Regions from separate parts of the Trinickia sp. NRRL B-1857 genome, predicted to be linked through region 3. Evidence: predicted binding sites of a transcription regulator. Region 3 holds the regulator's gene; each other region holds the start of a gene.
The links. The regulator FNR, encoded in region 3, switches genes on or off when oxygen is low (the NO sensors DNR and NnrR bind a similar motif). The targets are predictions, from matches to a motif close to TTGATNNNNATCAA.
Positions count from the first base shown of each region.

Region 1: a site for FNR is predicted at 2,471-2,484, ahead of clpB (ATP-dependent chaperone ClpB). Genes of this name have one in related genera too.
Region 2: a site for FNR is predicted at 3,685-3,698, ahead of AB1286_RS22695 (universal stress protein). Genes of this name have one in related genera too.

Region 1 covers NZ_JBFLUK010000001.1:509,692-516,732, reverse strand. Annotated here, with positions in the region: gene AB1286_RS02385 (molybdopterin molybdotransferase MoeA) at 1-332, shown strand, start outside; gene moaD (molybdopterin converting factor subunit 1) at 370-627, shown strand; gene moaE (molybdopterin synthase catalytic subunit MoaE) at 645-1,136, shown strand; gene AB1286_RS02370 (group III truncated hemoglobin) at 1,167-1,667, opposite strand; gene AB1286_RS02365 (Rrf2 family transcriptional regulator) at 1,907-2,398, shown strand; gene clpB (ATP-dependent chaperone ClpB) at 2,502-5,099, shown strand; gene AB1286_RS02355 (MerR family transcriptional regulator) at 5,212-5,679, shown strand; gene AB1286_RS02350 (carboxymuconolactone decarboxylase family protein) at 5,622-6,038, shown strand; gene AB1286_RS02345 (MATE family efflux transporter) at 6,045-7,041, opposite strand, start outside.
Region 2 covers NZ_JBFLUK010000011.1:350,263-357,303, forward strand. Annotated here, with positions in the region: gene AB1286_RS22680 (MFS transporter) at 1-493, shown strand, start outside; gene AB1286_RS22685 (c-type cytochrome) at 515-1,102, opposite strand; gene AB1286_RS22690 (cytochrome C) at 1,194-2,402, opposite strand; gene AB1286_RS22695 (universal stress protein) at 2,655-3,614, opposite strand; gene AB1286_RS22700 (heavy metal translocating P-type ATPase) at 3,905-6,208, shown strand; gene AB1286_RS22705 (ATP-binding protein) at 6,145-7,041, opposite strand, start outside.
Region 3 covers NZ_JBFLUK010000001.1:324,393-331,433, reverse strand. Annotated here, with positions in the region: gene AB1286_RS01550 (acetate/propionate family kinase) at 1-1,098, shown strand, start outside; gene AB1286_RS01545 (universal stress protein) at 1,174-1,656, shown strand; gene AB1286_RS01540 (universal stress protein) at 1,814-2,296, opposite strand; gene fnr (fumarate/nitrate reduction transcriptional regulator Fnr) at 2,580-3,356, shown strand; gene AB1286_RS01530 (zinc-dependent alcohol dehydrogenase family protein) at 3,381-4,370, opposite strand; gene AB1286_RS01525 (Acg family FMN-binding oxidoreductase) at 4,599-5,627, shown strand; gene AB1286_RS01520 (DUF1488 domain-containing protein) at 5,707-5,985, opposite strand; gene AB1286_RS01515 (c-type cytochrome) at 6,150-6,488, shown strand; gene AB1286_RS01510 (DUF3564 family protein) at 6,547-6,909, shown strand; gene AB1286_RS01505 (ureidoglycolate lyase) at 6,934-7,041, opposite strand, start outside.

The DNA.
Region 1 (7,041 bases), 190 kb from region 3:
TCATCGGCTTGCCGGGCAACCCCGTTTCGAGCTTCGTCACGTTCTTGCTTTTCGTGCGGCCGTTTTTGTTGCGTCTGTCGGGCGTACGCGACGTCGAGCCCCGCGCCATCTCGCTGCGCGCCGATTTCACGCAAGCGAAGGCCGATCGGCGTAACGAATTCCTGCGTGCCCGCATTAATGGCGCGGGAGGGCTCGATGTGTTCCCGAATCAAAGCTCCGCGGTGTTGACTTCGACCGTTTGGGGAGACGGCTTGATCGACAATCCGCCGAATCACGCGATCAGCGCCGGCGAGACGGTGCGTTTTCTTCCATTCTCCGAATTGCTAGGCTGACGGGGTGCGCCTGCGGGCGCCGAAACGGTAATCCAATATGAAGATCGAGCTTAAGTATTTTGCGAGCGTGCGCGAGGCGGTCGGCCTCGCCGGGGAAGCGGTGACGGTGCCGGAAGGCATTGCCACCGTCGGCGACGTCCGGGCATGGCTGCGTACGCGCGGGGGCGCATGGTCCGAAGCGCTCGCGGAGGGCCGCGCCCTGCGTATGGCTTGCAACCACACGATGACGGATGCCGGCGCACGGCTCACCGACGGGTGCGAAGTGGCGTTTTTCCCACCCGTCACAGGCGGCTGAGGATCGGGAGCCAGCAAATGACTGTTCGCGTGCAAACGGAAGACTTCGACCTGTCGACCGAAATCGCGGCGCTACGTGCCGAGAATCCCAAAATCGGTGCCGTGGTGGCGTTCGTCGGGACCGTCCGCGATTTGAGCGAAGGCGAAAACGTCGAGGCGATGGAGCTCGAGCATTATCCGGGCATGACCGAAAAAGCGCTCGATGGCATCGAGCAGGAAGCGAAACGGCGCTGGCCGGGCTCCGAGGTGCTGATCGTGCACCGCGTGGGCAAACTTTTCCCGCGCGACCAGATCGTGTTGGCGGCAGCGACGTCTGCGCACCGACAAGACGCATTCGACGCCTGCTCGTTCGTGATGGACTATTTGAAGACCCAGGCGCCGTTTTGGAAGAAAGAGACGACGCCGAACGGCGCGCGCTGGGTGGACGCCCGTGTGGCCGACGATGCCGCGCTCGCCCGCTGGGGGATTGCGGGGGCCAATGCGGCCTCGGATGACACGCCGCCGGGCTGACGCCCGTCGGTCGCCCGTATCGCCACGCGATCAGCCCTCGCGCCCCGGTTGTTCATGCGACAAATCGTCGCGTGGACGCTTCGGGGCGATGCGATCGAGCAGCGCCTGCTGCTCGGGCGGAATCGCATAATCCCAGCCGAAACGGCTCAACTGCAAGCTTTGCGCAATTCTGAGCGCAGGTTCCATGAAACGCACGGCGGCCGCCGGTTCGTAGCGGTCGCACACCGTATCGAGAAACAAACGCAGCCAACGGCTGAAATGTTGCGGTTCGATGCCCTCTAGGGGCTGGTGCGCTTGTTGGACGTTGCCGCGATAGCGCTTATCGCCCAGTACGAGGCTGCCCCAGAACAGGCACATCTTCGGCAAGTGCTCGTCCCACCGGCCTTCCAATACCGCGTCGAATACCGGTCCCAGCAGCGCATCGGCACGCACGCGATCATAGAACGCATACACCAGTTCGCGGATGTTCTCAGCGGTGGGTTCGCCGTGACGCGCGAGGGGCCTTGCTACGGGCGCGTCGTTCGAATTCATGGAGGGCGGCATCTAAGTACGAAAGTCCAAAGCGGTTTTTGATCTAATCCCCCGCAAACCGCGTGCAAAGCACGCTAAATTATTGGGAAAGCGCCGAGCGCACATGATATTACCTGCGCGGCCAATGCATGTTATGGTCAAGCCGCCGCCCATACAACCCTTCGCGCGGTGAGGTTTTGCCGCGGGGCGCACTGCGTCCCGCCGCTTTCGCCGCGCGCCAATCGAGCCGTTGCCTGCCGATGAGACTCACCGACTACACCGATTACGCGTTGCGCGTGCTGCTGTTCTTGGCCGTGCGCGACGAGGGCCTAACGACGATCCACGACATTTCGGACGCCTACGGCATTTCCAAGAACCATCTGATGAAGGTCGTTCAGCGGCTTGGCGAACTGGGCTGGATCGAGACCGTGCGAGGACGGCACGGCGGCCTGCGACTCAATGCGCGCTCGTTGAGCTTGACGATCGGCGAGGTGGTGCGCGGAACCGAGAACGATTTTGCGCTGGTTGGTTGTTTTCCGCGCGAAGGTGCCGAGCCGCGCCGCTGCGTCATCGAGCCGCAGTGCCGTCTCAAGCATGTATTCGAAGCGGCGCGCGGCGCGTTCCTTGCGGAACTCGATCGATACACGTTGGGCGAGCTCGCGGGCCCGGCGGCGCCGCTCGCCGAGCTGCTCGGTTTGCCCGCCGTCGGGAGTGTGAACACCCGGCCCGTGGTGCCGATTGCGGCGACTTAGGACGGGTTCAACGCATAAACCTGGCACGGCGAAGCAAAAATAGCGCTTGAAACCCGCCGAGAGCACCTCATTTTGGTGATAGTCAAAAATTGGAGGTCTCTTCATGAGAATCGACAAGCTCACCACCAAATTCCAAGAAGCGCTCGCCGATGCCCAAAGCCTCGCCGTGGGTCGGGGCCAGCAGTACATCGAACCGCTTCACGTCCTGGCCGCGCTCGTGGCGCAGCAAGACGGCTCCGCGCGCTCGCTGCTTTCGCGTGCCGGCGTGCATGTGCAGGCCCTGCAAACCGCGTTGAACGAGGCGATCGGGCGCCTGCCGCAGGTGCAGGGCACCGACGGCAACGTGCAGATCAGCCGCGAGCTGAACGGCTTGCTCAATCAGGCCGACAAGGAAGCCCAGCAACTCAACGATACGTTCATCGCGAGCGAAATGTTCTTGCTCGCCGTGGCCGACGACAAGGGCGAAGCGGGGCGGCTCGCGCGTCAGTACGGTCTCACCCGTAAGTCGCTCGAGGCGGCGATCGCGGCTGTCCGCGGCGGTGCGCAGGTGCACAGCGCCGACGCCGAGAGCCAACGAGAAGCGCTGAAGAAGTACACGATCGACCTGACCGAACGCGCGCGGGCCGGCAAGCTCGACCCCGTCATCGGCCGCGACGACGAAATTCGTCGTTCGATCCAAATCTTGCAGCGCCGCACGAAGAACAATCCTGTGCTGATCGGCGAACCCGGTGTCGGTAAGACGGCGATCGTCGAGGGCTTGGCGCAACGCATCGTGAATGGCGAGGTGCCCGAGTCGCTCAAGAGCAAGCGCGTGTTGTCGCTCGACATGGCTGGGTTGCTCGCGGGTGCCAAGTATCGCGGCGAGTTCGAGGAACGCCTAAAGGCTGTCTTGCAAGACATCGCGCGCGACGAAGGCCAGACGATCGTTTTCATCGACGAAATCCACACGATGGTGGGCGCGGGCAAGGCCGAAGGCGCGATGGATGCCGGCAACATGCTTAAGCCCGCGCTTGCGCGCGGCGAGCTGCATTGCATCGGCGCGACGACGCTCGACGAGTATCGCAAATACATCGAAAAGGATGCGGCACTCGAGCGGCGCTTTCAGAAGGTGCTCGTCGACGAGCCGTCGGTAGAAGCCACCATCGCCATCTTGCGCGGGCTGCAAGAAAAGTACGAGCTGCACCATGGCGTCGAGATTACCGATCCGGCGATCGTCGCCGCGGCGGAGCTTTCGCATCGCTATATTACAGACCGTTTTCTGCCCGATAAGGCAATCGATCTGATCGACGAGGCCGCCTCGAAGATCAAGATGGAGATCGATTCGAAGCCCGAGGAAATGGACCGGCTCGATCGCCGCTTGATCCAGTTGAAGATCGAACGCGAGGCCGTGAAGAAGGAGAAGGATGAGGCGTCGCAAAAGCGGCTGCAACTGATCGAGGAGGAAATCGAGCGGCTCAATCGCGAGTATTCCGATCTGGAGGAAATCTGGATGGCCGAGAAGGCGGCCGTGCAGGGCAGTGCGCAGCTGAAGGAAGAGATCGAAAAGACGCGCGCCGAGATCGTACGCTTGCAGCGCGAAGGGAAGCTCGAGAAGGTGGCCGAGCTCCAGTACGGCAAGCTGCCCGAACTCGAGGCGCGCTTAAAGCAAGTGACGCAAGCCGAAGCGAAGGAGCAGAACAATCCGACGCAACCGCGTCTGCTGCGCACGCAGGTCGGTGCGGAAGAGATCGCCGAAGTGGTCTCCCGCGCAACGGGGATCCCCGTTGCGCGAATGATGCAAGGCGAGCGCGAGAAGCTGCTTCAGATCGAAGCGAAGTTGCATGAGCGCGTGGTTGGACAAGACGAAGCGATCGTGGCCGTGGCCGATGCGATCCGTCGCTCGCGCGCCGGGTTGGCCGATCCGAACCGGCCTTACGGCTCGTTCTTGTTCCTTGGGCCGACCGGCGTCGGTAAGACCGAGTTGTGCAAAGCGCTGGCCTCGTTCCTGTTCGATTCCGAGGAGCACCTCATTCGGATCGACATGAGCGAGTTCATGGAAAAGCATAGCGTCGCGCGGCTGATCGGCGCGCCGCCGGGCTATATCGGCTACGAGGAAGGTGGTTATCTGACGGAAGCGGTGCGCCGCAAGCCGTACAGCGTGATCTTGCTCGACGAAATCGAGAAGGCCCATCCCGATGTCTTCAACGTGCTGCTGCAAGTGCTCGACGATGGCCGTATGACCGATGGCCAGGGACGTACCGTCGACTTCAAGAACACGGTGATCGTCATGACGTCGAACCTCGGTTCGCAAATGATTCAATCGATGGCCGACGAACCGCAGGAAGCCGTGCGCGACGCCGTGTGGGGAGAGGTCAAGCTGCATTTCCGACCCGAGTTCTTGAACCGGATCGACGAGGTCGTGGTGTTCCATTCGCTCGATCGCAACAATATCGAGTCGATCGCGAAGATCCAATTGCAGCGTTTGCACGAGCGTCTCGCGAAGCTCGACATGCAGCTCGTGGTGTCGGATGCGGCGCTCGAGCAGATTGCGAAGGTGGGCTACGATCCGCTGTTCGGCGCGCGGCCGCTCAAACGGGCGATTCAGCAAGAGATCGAGAATCCGGTCGCCAAGCTTATTCTTGCGGGTCGCTTCGGGCCCAAGGACGTCATTCCCGTCGAAGTGGAAGGCGGCAAATTGGTGTTCGAGCGCGTGGTGCATTAACGGCGCGATAGTCGTCTAGTCATGGCCGAGCGTTCACGCGCTCGGCCATTTTTTTTGCTTTGCGAAGGCGCTTGACTTAGAGTGCGCTCGAAGTCTTAACGTTGAGGTCGTCATGTCGGAAGCACTCACAATCGGTCGAATGGCTGAAACACTAGGTGTTTCGACCCACACGCTGCGGTACTACGAACAAGCGGGGTTGATTCGAGCTGTGTCTCGCTCAGGGGCGGGGCACCGGCTCTATTCTCCGGTCGACATCGAATGGTTGCGCTTGGTGATGCGGCTCAAGGCCACGGGGATGCCGATCGCTCGTATGCAGGCGATCGCGGAACTGAGAGCCCAAGGCCCCTCGACCGCTTACGAGCGGCGCGCGTTACTGCTCGAGCATCGCGATGCGGTGCAAGAGGAGTTGCGCCAGTGGCAGGCCAATCTAGCCGCGATCGAGCAGAAGATCCGCGACTACGATGCGATGCTGATCGACATGACGGATGACAAGCCCAACCCTCAACCGTCAAAGGAACAAGCATGGCAATCGACACGAACGCAAACAACGACCGCTACGCACGTGGATGGGAAAAGCTGAAAGAGGTCGACGGCGAAGTCGGCGAGCGGGTGGTCGCGTCGCTGGCCGAAATCGCGCCGGATTTCGGGCGGCTTTTGATCGAATTCGGCTTTGGCGACATCTATAGCCGCCCGGGGCTCGACCTGAAGTCACGCGAGATTGCGACGATCGCCGCGCTCGCTGCCCTCGGCAATGCGCAACCGCAATTGAAAGTGCATATCGAAGGGGCGCTCAACGTAGGCTGCACCCGCGAGGAGATCGTCGAAGTGTTCATGCAGATGGCCCTGTATGCAGGGTTCCCCGCTGCGTTGAACGCACTGTTCGCGGCGCGCGAGGTGTTCGCCGCGCGCGACGCGGCTACGGCTGCTGCCGCCGCCTAAGCCGCGTTAGGGCGCCGCCGGTGCTTCGCGTATCCGGCGTGCGCTGATCGCGCGCAAATGGGCGAATAAACCGGCGCCGGCCATGGCTAGGCTGGCTGCGCTCGCGGCCCAGAAGCCGCGCGCGCCCGTGAGCCAGGGCGGAATAGCGCCGCTCACGTCGAAGCCCAGCGCGTAGCCGCCGCCGAGCCCAACGCCCCACAGCGCGAACGCATAGATGACGGTCGGTACGACCGCGACCTTATAGGCTCGTAGCACGAACGCCGTTACCGTCTGGAACGTGTCGAAGATGTGATAGACGAGCATGATCGGCAGCAAAGGCATGGCGGCCGCGACGACCGCCGCGTTGGTCGTATAGCCCGCCAAAATCGCCGGCCTGAAGACGAAGGCGAGAATCGCGTAGGCGAGCCCGATCGAGCAGGCCATGACGATACCGTGCCGCGCCAACGTGCGAGCCTCCTCATACCGATGCGCGCCGAGCGCTTGGGCGACCAGCGTCGACGTCGCGATACCGATCGACATCGGCGTCATATAAAGCACCGCGCCGAGGTTGCCCGTGATCTGGTGACCGGCGAGCGTCGTCGTGCCGAAGCGCGCGATGAACAGCGCCATGAACGTGTACGAGGTGACTTCGATCAAATACGAGAGTCCCATCGGTACGCCGAGCTTGAGCAGGGCGATCTGGCGCTTGCGCTCGGGCCAACAGAAATGCTTGAAGATCTCGAATTGCTCGAAGATGTCGAGCTTGGCGAGCAACGTCAGGCCGATGGCAGCGAACGAGTAGTTGATCACCGTGCTGGCGAGCGCGCAGCCCGGACCGCCTAGCGCCGGCACGCCGAAACCGCCGAAGATGAACCACAGGTTGAGCGGAATCTTGAGCAGCAGCGCGGCGACTTGCAGGATCATGACGAGCCGTGGCTTGCCGATTCCATTCGCAAGGGACGTATAGACGCGGAAGACGAGGCTCGCGGGCAATCCGAACGCGGCGATACGAAGATACGTTTCG
Region 2 (7,041 bases), on a different contig from region 3:
CGAAGCGTTCATCGTCTTGCGAGCCATGAAGAGCGGCGTTCCGATCGCGCTGGTCCCCCTCGTGATGGTCGCCATGAACGTCGTCTATGCGTTATCCGCGTATCCGTTCGGTAAGCTCGCCGATCAGATGAGCCATAACCGATTGCTGGTGGCGGGGCTGATCCTGCTGATCGCATCGGACGTCGTATTGGCGCACGGCGTGCATTGGACGGTTGTCGTCGCCGGCGTGGTGCTCTGGGGACTGCACATGGGTATGACGCAGGGATTGCTCGCGGCGATGGTCGCGCATACCGCGCCTGCTCAACTGCGCGGGACCGCGTTCGGCTTTTTCAATTTGTTGAGCGGCGTGGTCACGGTGGCCTCGAGCGTCATCGCCGGAGCATTGTGGGATCGTGTCGGCGCAGCGGCGACGTTCTATGCGGGCGCGGCCTTCGGCATGACTACGCTGTTGCTGCTTGCGACCGCCGGCCGGCTTCGCATCGCCAAACATTGAGCCCGCTTTACCGCATCGGCGCTATTGCGACTGAAGGAACGTCGTGACCGCTTTCGCATCGTCCTTCCCGAGCGTATGCGCGACGGCCGACATCACCGGGGCGTTCGCGCGCGTCCCGTTCTGAAATACCTCGATTTGGCGCATGAGATAGTCGGCATGTTGCCCCGCAAGTCGGGGGAATTGCCCGTTTCCGTGTCCTTGCGCGCCGTGACACGACGCGCACGCCGGCACGCCCTTATCGGGCAGGCCCTGCTCGAAGATCTTTTGTCCCTCGGCAATCAGCGTGGCGTCGCCCGTGCCGCCCGTTGTGGCAGGCTGTTGCGAATAGTAGTCGGCGAGCGATGCGACCGTTGCGTCGTCGAGTTGCGAGGCGATGGCCCACATATAGGCGCGGGCATCCGATTCGCCGCGAACGTGTTGCCGGAAGCCCTTCAACTGCGCGACGAGATAGTCGGACGTCTGCGCGTTGAGTTTCGGGAACATCGGCGATTTGCTGTCGCCGCTCACGCCGTGGCAGGCGACGCACAATTGCTTGGCAAGGCGACCGGCGTCTTGCGCGCGTACCGAAGGGGCGCTCAATAGCACGCTACAAATAATGAGCGGCAACATGGCCGTAATCGCCGACTCGATGCGGCAACGCGGTGGCTTTTTCATTTTCCGGCCCATCCAATGAGTTGCGTCTGTCTTTGAGTGCGCTATGTCAGAACGCGATCCAAGCCAATAAGTACAGTGTATTGTTGTCGCTGGCATTGCGTCCGTTGCCGTCGTAGTTGTAGCGTGCTCCGTTGAACTTGAGGAACCACGTGTATTGGACCGATAGCTTGACTTGGGGAATCGGCAAGTAATCCGCCTCGAGAATGACTCCGTTCGAATTCGGCGTTCCGTTCGCACTGCCGGTCACTGGCGCCGCGCCATAGAGTCCGGGGTCGTTGCTGCCCGTCGTTTGAAAATACGCGAGCGTGCCGCCGTATTTCCGTCGGAAGTAATAGGATGCTTTCGCCTTGAACGTGTTGAGCGTGTCGGTCGAATTGGTCGGCGTTGGGCCGGCGCCTATGCCGCCGCTCGGGAAACTCGCGTCCCAACTTTGCTTCTCGTGTATCCAGGTGGCCTGCGCGGTGATCGAATGCGTGTAGGTCAGATATTGATATTGAGTGTCGAATGCGTAGTCGGTGAAGCGGTCGGTGGGTGAGATGGGGATCGTATTGTCCGGATACTTGTCCGCGATAAGACCGTATGTGCCGACCATGAGCGAGTGCGCACCCCACTCGGCATTGTAGGCAAGCCGCCAATAGGGGTTGTTTCCGGATAAGCGCGCAACGCCGCCCGGACTCGATATGTCCTGACCCGTGCGCAGAAACGAGAACATCCGATCGGCGGTTCGGTACAACCCGAATTCCGCATAGATACTGCGTTGCCAAAACGCATAGGCCGTCAAGCCCGCGACTTGTTGCGCGAGCCCGCCGTCGATCAGCGTACTGGCCATCGGCGTCAGCGAGACACTGCTCGATGCATAGGGATAGCCGAATGCCGGCGTACTGTTCCAAACATCCGACGCCGTCGGGTTGTTGTTGAGCGTCATCCCGTAGATGAAATCGATGTCGCCCCGCGTGAATTGGCCGGCGGCGCGAATATCGGTGTTGTCGATACCACTATGATGGGCGATGCCGTCGTAGGTCCATTGCACGAATGCGCCGACGGGCCCCGCGATTCGACCGCCGTAGAAAAGGCTGGCCTGTTGCAACGCGATGTCGCCGTTGCGGACGAAATCGTATTGATCGTTTCGGATCGTTCGCGTATTGGTTTGCGAAAATTGAACCATCCCCGCGAGCGGGATCGTTTTGTTGTTCGTCAGCGTATAGCCGCTCAGCTTAAAGAATCGCCCGAACGGAGTCAGTTCGGGGAAGCTCACGTGGCAAGCTACGCAGGCGAGCCCGGTCTGCCTCGCGAATGCGGGGACCGCTTGTGCGACGTGACTAAGAAGCCCAAGCGTTGCCGCCATGAGCATCGCTGCATACCGCGCGCGAACATTGCGCTTTAGCGTGGCAATCATCGCACCCCCCCGACTACTGCTTTATGTCTCTCGGTTTATAGGACAATTCGAGCAAAAGATGTAATTTAAGTGTGCCCTGTTGTTCGAACTAACACATACACGCGTTTCAAATTAACCGGCAGTCGCTTGTGCGTGTACAAGCAATAGCGGCGTTTCAGTTAAGCGGCCGACATGCTCGGCAACGCTGCCGAGCAGCCATCGCGAAGGACCGCGTCGGCCGTGCGTTCCCATAACGATTAAGTCGGCCCGCCAATCGTGCGCCTCACGAACGATTGCGTGGGGTACGTCGTCGCTTATGCGTTTGGTTTCGACGAGCGAGGCACTCGCTTCGCCGCATCGATCCGCAAGCAGCGGCTCGACCTTGGCGAGGGTGCGCGTTCCCTCTTCGACGAAAGCATCTTCGAGGACATCGATCGGGACGAAGTCGCTCAAACGCACCGCTCGGTCGACGACATAGATTGCTCTGCCAGCCGTAGCATGCGTCGCGAACCGCAGGCCGGTGCGAAGCGCCTCGGCGGCTTGCGCGCTAGCGTCCACGGCAAACAAAATGCGCCGCGCCGCGCGAACCGCGTCGGCGCGATAGGTCGCGGGCACGATGAGAACGGGGCATGGTGCGAGACCGGCCAATGGAGTCGATACCGTGCCCTCGACCCATCGAAGCAATCCGTGGTGCTGGCGAGCGCCGACGACGAGCAATTGAGCGTCCCATCTTTGCGCTGCATCGATCAAGGCATGCGTGACGTCGCTGCCGTGTTTGGACAAATCGATCGCTTCCGATTCGACTTGGATATCGCTTCGTGCGAAAGCCGCGCGTGCCGTGGCGAGCGCTTCGTTCGCATCCCTTAGCAATTCCTCGCGGGCCGCCTTGAGCACGTCGCCGGTGAAGGTGCCGGTCGGCATTAGCGTGCGGGGGTTTTCCGCGACGCTGACGAGCAGGACCCGACCTCCCGGTGCCACGACCCCTTTCGCGTACGCGATGGCGCGTTCGGACGCGACGGTGGAATCGACGGCGATCAAGACCCGACCGGGCAGGGTGCAGGCAGGGCTGATTGGAGGAGTCGATGCGCTCATGGTTCGGCCCTCGTCGATGTGGGTTCGGTATTTCGTAGATCTATTGTGTTGGCCGAACCGTTCTGATTGTTTGATTGAAATCAATGCCGGCGAAGGTGCGTAATGCGCGATTGATGAAGATCTGTTAAGCGCAAGCAGAGTGACGAGCGCCGGCAGCGCGCGCCGTGACACGCTTGCTTCAGATCAAATCGCGGCCGGCGCCGGGTCATAGCATTGGACTCATGCCTGGCAAACCTTTCCGCTCAGCGGATGATCCATCGCGCTTTTCAGGCGCGAATCCACGCAGCGTCATGTCGCGCGCTTTTCGTTACGTCGATTTCGCTTTGCTGATCGTATCGACGGCGACGCTCGCTGTGGGCGGCGTGTGCATCGCGCTAGAGGCTCGGGCGCTCGCTGGAGCGCTTTGGTTTTCCGGTGCGGCGGCCATAGGGGTCGCATTGACCGTATCGATCGTACAAGGGGTGATTAGGCGCCAGGCCGGGGTGGACATTTTGGCGTGGATGGCGATCGCGCTTGCGCTCGCGCTCGGGGAAACGCTCGCGGCGGCCGTCATCGCGCTGATGGTGGCGAGCGGTCGTGCGCTCGAGCAGTATGCGGGGAGCCGCGCGCAGCGCGAAATGACCGCATTGTTGAGCCGCGCTCCGCGTCAGGCGAACGCATTGAAAGACGGCGAATGGCATTCGGTTGCGCTCGACGCCGTGCAGCCCGGCGATCGGCTGCTCGTTCGCAGCGGCGAACTCGTACCCGTCGATGGCTCGCTTGCCGGTGTGGCGGACCTTGATGAAGCCACGCTGACCGGCGAATCGGCGATCGTGCGGCGGCTATCGGGCGAAGCGATATGTAGCGGTGTGCTCAACGCGGGCGTCCCGTTCGAGATGATCGCGTCGGCCCGCGCGGCGGACAGCACGTTCGCCGGCATCGTGCGCATGGTACAAGCGGCCCAGCGCGAGCGGAGTCCGGCCGCGCGATTGGCCGATCGCTACGCGCTGTTCTTCGTCCTCGTTTCCGTGGCGCTCGCCGGTGCGAGTTGGATCATGGCAGGGCAAATCTCGCGTGCGCTCGCGGTGCTCGTGGTCGCAACGCCCTGTCCGTTGATTCTCGCCGTACCCGTTGCGATCGTATCCGGTATGTCGAGTTGCGCGAAGCGAGGCATTCTCGTCAAGGGCGGCGGCGCGTTGGAGCGGCTTGCCCAGGCGTCCATTCTCTTTTTCGACAAGACAGGGACGCTCACCAAGGGTCACGCGCGTTTGGTCTCGATCGAGTGCGGTCCCGAAACGACGGAGGCGGCCGTGCTGTACTACGCGGCCTCGCTCGCGCAAGCATCCGCCCATGTCATCTCCGAGGCTTTGACGATCGCGGCGCGCGAGCGGGGCGTGCGCTTGTCGCCGCCGTCGGCCGTGGTCGAAACCGCCGGCGCGGGCTTAACGGGCCAAGTGGAAGGCCGGGCGGTGACGATCGGCGGCTTCGCCTACGTAAGCGCGGCGACCCGCGTTGCGCAGTGGAGCGCTGCCGTGCTTCGCACGTTGAGCTATGAGGGGCAAGCCGCGGTATTCGTCGGTGTCGATGGTGCGATGATCGGAGCCGTACGGATGGCGGACCAGCTGCGCCTCGAAACCCCGAGAGCGCTGCGCCTGCTCAAGCGCGAAGGGATCGAGCGGCTGATCATGCTGACCGGCGATAGGCGCGACATCGCCGAAACGGTCGGCGCGTTATTGGCCGTTACCGAAGTGCGCGCGCAACAAACGCCGGCCGATAAGCTCGACGCGATTCAGGCCGCAAGAGCCGACGGAATCGTCATCATGGTGGGCGACGGCGTGAACGACGCGCCTGCGCTCGCCGCGGCAGACGTTGGCGTCGCGATGGGCGCACGCGGGGCCGCGGCCTCATCGGAGGCCGCCGACGTCGTTCTGCTCGTCGATCGTCTCGATCGTTTAGTGGATGCGTTGCGGATTGCACGGCGAGCCCGCCGCATCGCGGTACAAAGCGTCGTGGCCGGCATGGCGATGTCCGCCGTCGCCATGATCGCGGCGGCGTTCGGTCTGGTGCCGCCGATCGCCGGTGCGATCGCTCAAGAATTCATCGACGTCGCCGTGATCGTCAATGCGCTGCGCGTACTACGCATGAGTCCGCGTCTCGCCGCCGGGGCGCTCGCACGCGAGGAGGCGGACCATTTGAAGCAGGAGCACGTACGGCTTGCGCCCGTCATCGCGCGAATCAGAGCGTTGGCCGATGAGCTGCCTCGGCTGCCGAAGGCATCGGTCGCGCCGGCGCTCGCGCAAATGAACGAATCGTTGACCCGGGAGTTAGTGCCGCACGAGCAGCGTGACGACGCGCATGTCTATCCCGGCTTGGCGCGCCTCTTAGGCGGGGACGATCCGATGGCGGCGATGAGCGGCATGCATCGCGAGATATTTCGGATCGTTCGCTTGCTCGCCAATATGACGGCGGATTTGCCGCCCGAAGGACCCGACGCCCGCGGCCTCGCGGAATTTCAGCGGTTGCTGTATGGCCTTGACGCGATCGTGCGCCTTCACTGCGAGCAGGAAGACGAACTGTTCCATGTGCTTTCGGCGACGGCGGCTGCCGGCGATTGATGCGGTGCCGGCGCGTTCGCGCGCCGCAGCGAGACGATCACCGTGAGGCCTGCCCCGTCGATGCCCGCCTCGAACGTCAGGCGCCCGTTGAAGTAGCTGACGATACGTCTGACGATGGACAGGCCGAGGCCGCTTCCGGGGGCCGCGGCGTTGACGCCGCGATAAAAACGATCGACGAGCCGCGACATCTCCGATGGCGCAACGCCTTCGCCGTCATCTCGAACGACCAAGCTGACGGCGTCGCCGTCGTCGAACAATCCGATGTCGATGTGTCCGCCCTGTTTCCCGTACTTGATCGAATTGTCGAAGAGGTTATCGAGCAAGATACCGATGAGGAACGGCTCGGCTAGCACCGTGCGGTGGAGCACGTCGGCGAACGAGATCTCGATCTGTTTCTGCCGCGCGCGCTCGGTATGCCGCGCGATGGCCTCGAGCACGAATGCGTCGAGCGCGACGGGTACCGTCGGGATACGTTCGTGCTCGTCGAGCCGTGCAAGCAGCAGCAATTGTTCCGCGAGGCGCGTGCTGCGATCTACACCTTGCACGACGCGCTGTATCGCCAATTGCCGCTGCGTGGCATCCTCCGCGGCCAGTGCGACCTGCGCCTGCACTTTGATTGCCGCAAGCGGCGTCTTCAGTTCGTGCGCGGCGTCGGACGTGAACGCTCGCTCGCGCGCGATCGATTGCTTGAGCCGAGCAAGCAATTGATCGATCGCGTCGACGAGCGGCCGCACCTCCGGCGGCACGCGCTCGATGTCGATGGGCTCGAACGTCGTCGCATCTCGCGCGCGGATGGTCTCCGACAGCATGCGCAGCGGGGCGAGCGAGCGCCC
Region 3 (7,041 bases):
ACCGACGGCATCGACGGCGAAATGACGTTCGTCGTCGACGGCGCCGCGCCGCGCACGCTGGCGCGCAGTAACGGCGCCCCAAACGTTGACCCTTATCGCGAGGCGCTTACGCCCGTCATCGAATGGCTGCGCCGCGCGTGGCCCGATCTGCGCTTGGCCGCCGTCGCGCATCGCGTCGTGCACGGCGGTCAGCACTATTTCGAGCCCGTTATCGTGAACGACGACGTGCTGAGCGAGCTGCGCACCCTGATTCCGCTCGCACCGCTGCATCAGCCGCACAATATCGATGCGATCGATACGCTGCGCGCAGCCTGCCCCGGCGTCCCGCAAGTGGCAGTATTCGACACGGCGTTTCATCGGACATTGCCGCGCGTCGAACAATTGCTGCCGCTTCCGCATTCTTGGTTCGACGATGGCGTGCGGCGTTACGGCTTCCACGGTCTGTCGTACGAATACCTGTCGATCGCACTCGACGAGGCGTTCGGCGAACTCGCGCATGGCCGCGTCATCGCCGCGCATTTGGGCAGCGGCGCGAGTCTATGCGCATTGCACGACCTGTCGAGCGTAGCGACGACAATGGGCTTCTCCGCGCTCGACGGCTTGATGATGAGCACGCGCTGCGGATCGATCGATCCCGGCGTCGTGCTCCATCTAATCGAGGTGTGCGGCCTGTCGCACGAGGAACTCGGCACGTTGCTCTACCATCACTCCGGATTGCAGGGCGTATCCGGCTTATCGGGCGATCCGCGTGTACTGCTCGCGCAAGAACACGAAAACGAACGCGCCAAAGAAGCGCTTGCCCTATATGTCCATCGCATCGTGCGTGAGACAGGCGCGCTCGCTGCCGCCCTCGGCGGCTTGGACATGCTCGTCTTCACGGCCGGCATCGGCGAGCATAGCGCCCCGATTCGGGCGCGCATATGCGGCGCGCTCGGACTCTTCGGGATCGAACTCGACGATGAGGCCAATCGCGCGAATGCGCACGTCATCTCGCGCCCGACCAGCCGCGTCAAGGTCGTCGTCGAGCCGACGAACGAAGCTTGGATCGCCGCGCGCGCGGCCTGGTCGCTCGTGGGCGAGCGCACGCGGCTCGCTTGATTTGGATCAGCACACGCCAGTGCGTTGCCGCCGATCATAAAGGCGTTACTTCTTATTAAACGACGAGGCACCGACATGTATAAACGCATTCTCGCGCCGATCGACGGCAGTGAAACGTCCGCGCGCGCATTCGATTCGGCCCTGCGCCTGGCACGTGAATTCAACGCGGAAGTGTTCCCGCTTTACGTTGTCGACGTGCCGCTCGTCGGCGCCGACGCACCCGGCTACGATCCGTCGATCGTGCGCGACGCGTTGTTCGAGGAAGGCTCGCGCGTGAACAAGGAGGCCCTCGCGAAGATGGAACGCGAAGGCGTGACCGGCACCCCCAAAGTCGTCGAAACAAGCGCACTCGGAGACGATATCGCGCACAGCATCTTGCGTGTCGCCGTCGAAACGGGCGCCGATCTCGTCGTCATGGGAACGCATGGCCGCCGCGGATTTCGCCGTCTCATACTCGGTAGCGTGGCCGAGCGCTTCCTACGCATCTCGTCGCGCCCTGTGCTATTGGTTCCGGCGCACGACGCCACGGCAGAAGTCGCTCCCGCACCGGCTCGATAAACTTCGCACGATTCGATGCGAAGCGCCCGCACCTAAACTTAAACGAACTGCGCCGGCCCATCTCACGATCGGCCGGCGCAGTTTCGTTATCGTTGCCATGCGGATTTCGTCTCGAGCCGAGTCCGGTTTGATGGCACTCGGCCCTATCGCGCAACGATTAGAGGGTATCGGCTTGCTCGTCGGCCTGCTTATCGGGCGTATGCCTTACGAGCAATACGGGTATATGCGCTTTGCGTAGCAGCGCCTCGGCCACGCTGCCGAGCAGCACGCGACGCATGCCCTGCCGGCCGTGCGTGCCCATGACGATGAGGTCCGCTTCGCACTCGTCCGCCGCGCGTGCGAGCACCTGGGCGATACCGTCGCCGTAGGCGTCGAGCGCGCGCGCGACGCCGCTCACGCCATGCTCGCGCAACAACTCGCGCGCTTCGTCGAGCGCCGCGGTCGCCGCATCGACTTGCACCGTATCGGCGCCTTGCTCGGGCATATAAACCGCACCGACGTCGACAAGCTGCGGTGCGTGTTCGACCACGAACACGGCGACGATTTCCGCACCCGACGCCTTGGAGATCTTGATGGCTTCATCGAGGGCGAGACGCGCGCCACGACTGCCGTCCACGGCAGCCAGGATCCGTTTGTACATAAGTTATTCCTCCTGGGCCTATCGCCCATGGTTTTTATGCTTACGGCATACAGTCTGCGTCCGCTACGGAACATCGGACTTGACGGCGATCAACGGTCCATTCGTCGGGCTTATTACATTTACCACGCGTTGATGTAGGACAACCCTTACAAAGCTTCCACAACACTTACCGCAGTTTCATACGCCGCCGATTTCTTTATAGCGCCCGACCTCCGATACTGCCAATCAAGAGATGGACTTCTCGCGCTGCTTTGCGCTCGCGCCGCCCTTTTGAGGAGGTCGTATGTTCAACGAAGCAACCTTCGCCGCCGATGTCGCGACGGCGCCAAGAGAATCCGCCTCGGCTTGCGCGCCCCCCAAGGGAGTCGAACGCCGCACCGCGCAGCATTGCGCGAGCTGCTCGATGCGCTCCGCGTGCATGCCGCAGACGCTGAGCGCACAGGAGCTGACGCGCTTCGATTCGATCGTCAGCGCAACGCGCATCATCAAGCGCGGCGACGCGCTGTATCGCGCAAACGATACCTTCCAAAGCATCTACGCGATCCGCTCCGGATCGTTCAAGACCGTCGTCATGCATCGCGACGGCCGCGAGCAGGTGACGGGCTTTCATTTGGCGGGCGAAGTCCTTGGGCTCGACGGCGTGTGCACCGAACACCATAGCAGCGACGCCATCGCCATCGAAGACAGCAGCGTATGCATCATTCCCTACGCGCTGCTCGAGTCGATGTGCGCCGAGTCCAAACGTCTTCAACAGCAGGTTCTGCGCATGATGAGCGGCGAAATCGTCCGCGAATCGTCGCTCATGATGCTGCTCGGCACGATGAGCGCCGAGCAACGCGTTGCCGCGTTCCTCCTGAACATGTCGAGCCGCATGAAAGCGCGCGGGTATTCGGCGGCCGAATTCAATCTCCGGATGACGCGCGAGGAAATGGGCAACTTCCTCGGTATGAAACTCGAGACGGTGAGCCGCATGTTTTCCAAATTCCAGCGCGACGGACTCGTGCAATCGCACGGCAAGCAAATCCGTATCGTCAATCTCGACGAGTTGGGGCGCGTATGATCTCCGCCCGCCCTTGCGATGGTATCAGTTGCTCACGGCGAGCACTGCCGCGCCTGCGAGTCGTCCTTCTCTCAGGTCGGCCAACGCCCGATTCGCTTCGGCCAGCGGGTAGACCGTGGTCGCGATGTCGAGCGCGATCGTATCGGCGAGCCGCATGAATGCGTGACCGTCGTCGCGCGTGAGATTCGCCACCGAGACGATACGGCGCTCGCCCCAGAGCATGTCGTAAGGGAACGACGGGATATCGCTCATATATATCCCGCCGCAGACCACCACCCCACCCTTGACCACGGCGCGCAACGCCGTGGGCACGAGCGCGCCGACCGGCGCGAAGATCAGCGCCGCATCGAGCGGGCGAGGCGCGGCCTCGTCGCTCGCGCCGGCCCAATTCGCGCCTAACTTGAGCGCGAGCGCCTGCGCCGCGGTATCGCCCCGGCGCGTGAACGCATAGACCTCGCGGCCCTGATGACGCGCTACCTGCGCCACGATGTGCGCCGCGGCGCCGAATCCGTAAATGCCGATGCGCTCGGCATCGCCCGCCATCGACAGCGTTCGATATCCGATCAACCCCGCACAGAGCAGCGGCGCGGCCTCGATGTCCGAATAACGCGCCGGCAGGCGAAAGCAATATCGGCTGTCGGCGACCGTTCGCTCGGCGTAGCCGCCGTCGATCGTATAGCCGGTGAAGCCCGGTGCATCGCAGAGATTTTCCTTGCCGCGCGCGCAAAACGGACAATGGCCGCACGAATGCGCGAGCCAAGGTACGCCGACGCGTTCGCCCAAAGCGAACTGCGTCACCCCTTCGCCGAGCCCCGCCACGATCCCGACCACCTCGTGCCCCGGCACGAGCGGCGTCTTCGGGTGCGTCAATTCGCCGTCCACGACGTGCAGGTCGGTACGGCAAACGCCGCAGGCGCGCACGTCGATCAGAACTTGCCCCGGCCGTGGCCGCGGCTCGGGCAGATCGCGCAGTTGCAACACGGGACTACGTCCATCGAAGACCATTGCTCGCATTTCGCTGCCTCCCTCGGAAACCGACGGTTGCCTGAAGTGTTTCACCCGCCTCGTTCGCCGTTCATTTCAGCGCAATTCGTCTGGTTTGTCTTGATGCAGAGCAAAGCGATCGCCGTGCGCACGCGTCACCATCGTTCATGACGGGTGCGGTGCGCCGCCAACGTCGCGGCAACGACGACGGCCATGAGGCCAGTACTCACCACATGCATTCCTCTAGGAGGCTTTGCGATGGATACACACATTCAAGACGCTTGGTCCGTCGATGCGAGCGCACTGGCGGCCGATGCCACCCCGGCCGAGAAGCTGCGGTTCGCGCTGCGATACGCGGTACTCGCACCGTCGAGCCATAACACCCAGCCGTGGCGCTTCATCGTCGACGGCGATACGGTCACGTTGAACGCCGATCGCCTTCGCGCACTGCCCGTGGCCGATCCGTACGACCGGGAGCTCGTCATCAGTTGCGGCGCCGCGCTGCTCAATCTTCGCGTCGCCTTGAGCCGCTTCGGGCTCGCCTATGCCATCACGCTGTTTCCGTCGCCGGCCGACCCGGACATGTTGGCAAGCCTGCGGCTCGTACCGGGCGGACATGTCGACACGGGGCTCGCCGATTTATTCGATGCGATCACGGCGCGGGTCACAACGCGGCTCCCGTTCTCAGAAGCTCCCATCGCGCCGGAAGTCGGCGCGCGACTGACGCAAGCGGTCCAGGCCGAGGGCGCCGAGCTGGCCTGCGTCCATGCCCACGAGGCGCGCGTGCGGCTCGCGGAATGGATCGCCGAGGCCGATCGACGGCAATTCGACGACCCGCGCTTTCGCCGCGAGCTAGCCGGCTGGATCCATTCGAGCCGTCACGACGACGGAATGCCCGCTTATGCGGAAGGCTTGAGCGCATTGCTCGATTTCGCCTCGCCGCTCGTCTCGCTCGCGATCCGCACGTTCGACATCGGCGGGGGCGTGGCGGCCGCGCATCAGGCGCTGGCGACCGGGTCGCCGTTAATCGCATGCATTGCAACCAGCGCCGACGATGCCCAATCGTGGCTCGCCGCCGGACAGGCGTTGGAGCGGTTGCTGCTCACCGGCGTCACGGAGGGTCTCACCGCGTCGTATCTGAATCAGCCGATCGAAGTCGAGTCGATGCGCGAACGGCTGCGGGTGACTTTGAGCATCGACGGCGCGCCGCAACTGCTGCTGCGCCTCGGGCGCGGCCCGCGTATCGCTCACGCGCCGCGGCGCCCGTTGTCCGATGTCGTCTCCTAGCCTTGCAAGGCGCAAGCGCGCCTGCCCTCGCGCCGCAACGCAGCCGGAGCGCCCCTAGCGGGCGCCCCGCGCTTATCCGTTATGCGTTGTAGAAACGGAAAAAACCGCTATGCAATAGGACGGGCTTTTTGCCGATCTCGGCTAAAAGCTCGCGCGCCGCGCGCTCGATTTCGCGGCGATGCCCCTCGAACGCGCTCACAAGGTCCTGCTCTCGCAGCGACGCGGCGCCGAAGTGATCCTCGAGCGCCTCTGCGGTGATCGCGCATTGCACGCGTTCATCGTCGACGATCGCGGGAAACGCGAGCACGAGATCCCGGCCGCAGTATTCGGCCGGCTCTTGCGGAAAGCTGATCTGCATGTCTGCCACCTCGAAGAATGCGGCCCAGTACGGAGCCGCCGTCGAGTCAAGCATAGTCGATGCGGCGGCCGGCGACGCTTGACCTGGGTCAACCCTGTCCGCCTGCCACGCCCCTAGACTGTTTTCAAGGTCGACGAACGGCCACGAACGCAGGAGTTCAAGCGATGAACGCGCATATACGTAGGGCAGTGGCGAGCTTGGCCGCTTGCGCCGCCGCGGCGACGAGCGCGCTCGCGCAGCCGCCCGAGCCCACCGCGCTCATCGACCATCAGCATTGCATGTTCTGCCATACGGTCGATAAACCGTTTCTCGCGCCGTCGTTCCGCCAGATCGCCGATCGCTACCGCGACCAGCCGCATGCGAGTGCGATGCTCGAAGCGAAACTTAGGCACGGCGGCAAAGCGCACTGGGGCGATATGTCGATGCCGTTGCCGGCCGAACGCGGCGGACCGCTCTCGGCCGAGGACGCGCATACGCTGGTGCAGTGGGTGCTGAGCCAGTAAGGCGGCGCCCCTTATCGATTCAACCGAACTTACCTACGGCGCAAACGAGGATACGACGATGCGCATCACGATCCATCTCAGCACGTTCGAGGAAACCAATCCCTGTGCCTACGCGATCGTCTGGATCGATCGCGACGCGCAGCGCTGGTCTCGCGAGAGTCATTTCGGGCTCGACCTACCGACATGGGGCGTCGTCCACGCCCGCCCGGACGCGACGCTGCTCTGTAACCCCCATGACGGCACGCCGCTGTGCGAACTGGATGGTCTAGAGCTGGAAAGCCAGGGCGGCCCGTTCGAGGGCGAAGCCGGCAGCGCGCGCTTGTGCAGCGCCAAGGCGCGCGGCCATTGGCACGTTCAATGCGTCGACGAAGAGCTGGCACTGCCGGAGCACAGCCTATTCGCCGACGAAGAAGGGCTGTGACGCAGCCGGCGTAGAGCCCAAGCGTTACTCGGCCGCCACGGTCCGTTGCAATTGCTCGCCGAGCCCGGCGATACCGAGGCGCATCGTCTGCCCGGCCTTCAGGTAGATCGGCGAGGGTTTGATGCCGAGCCC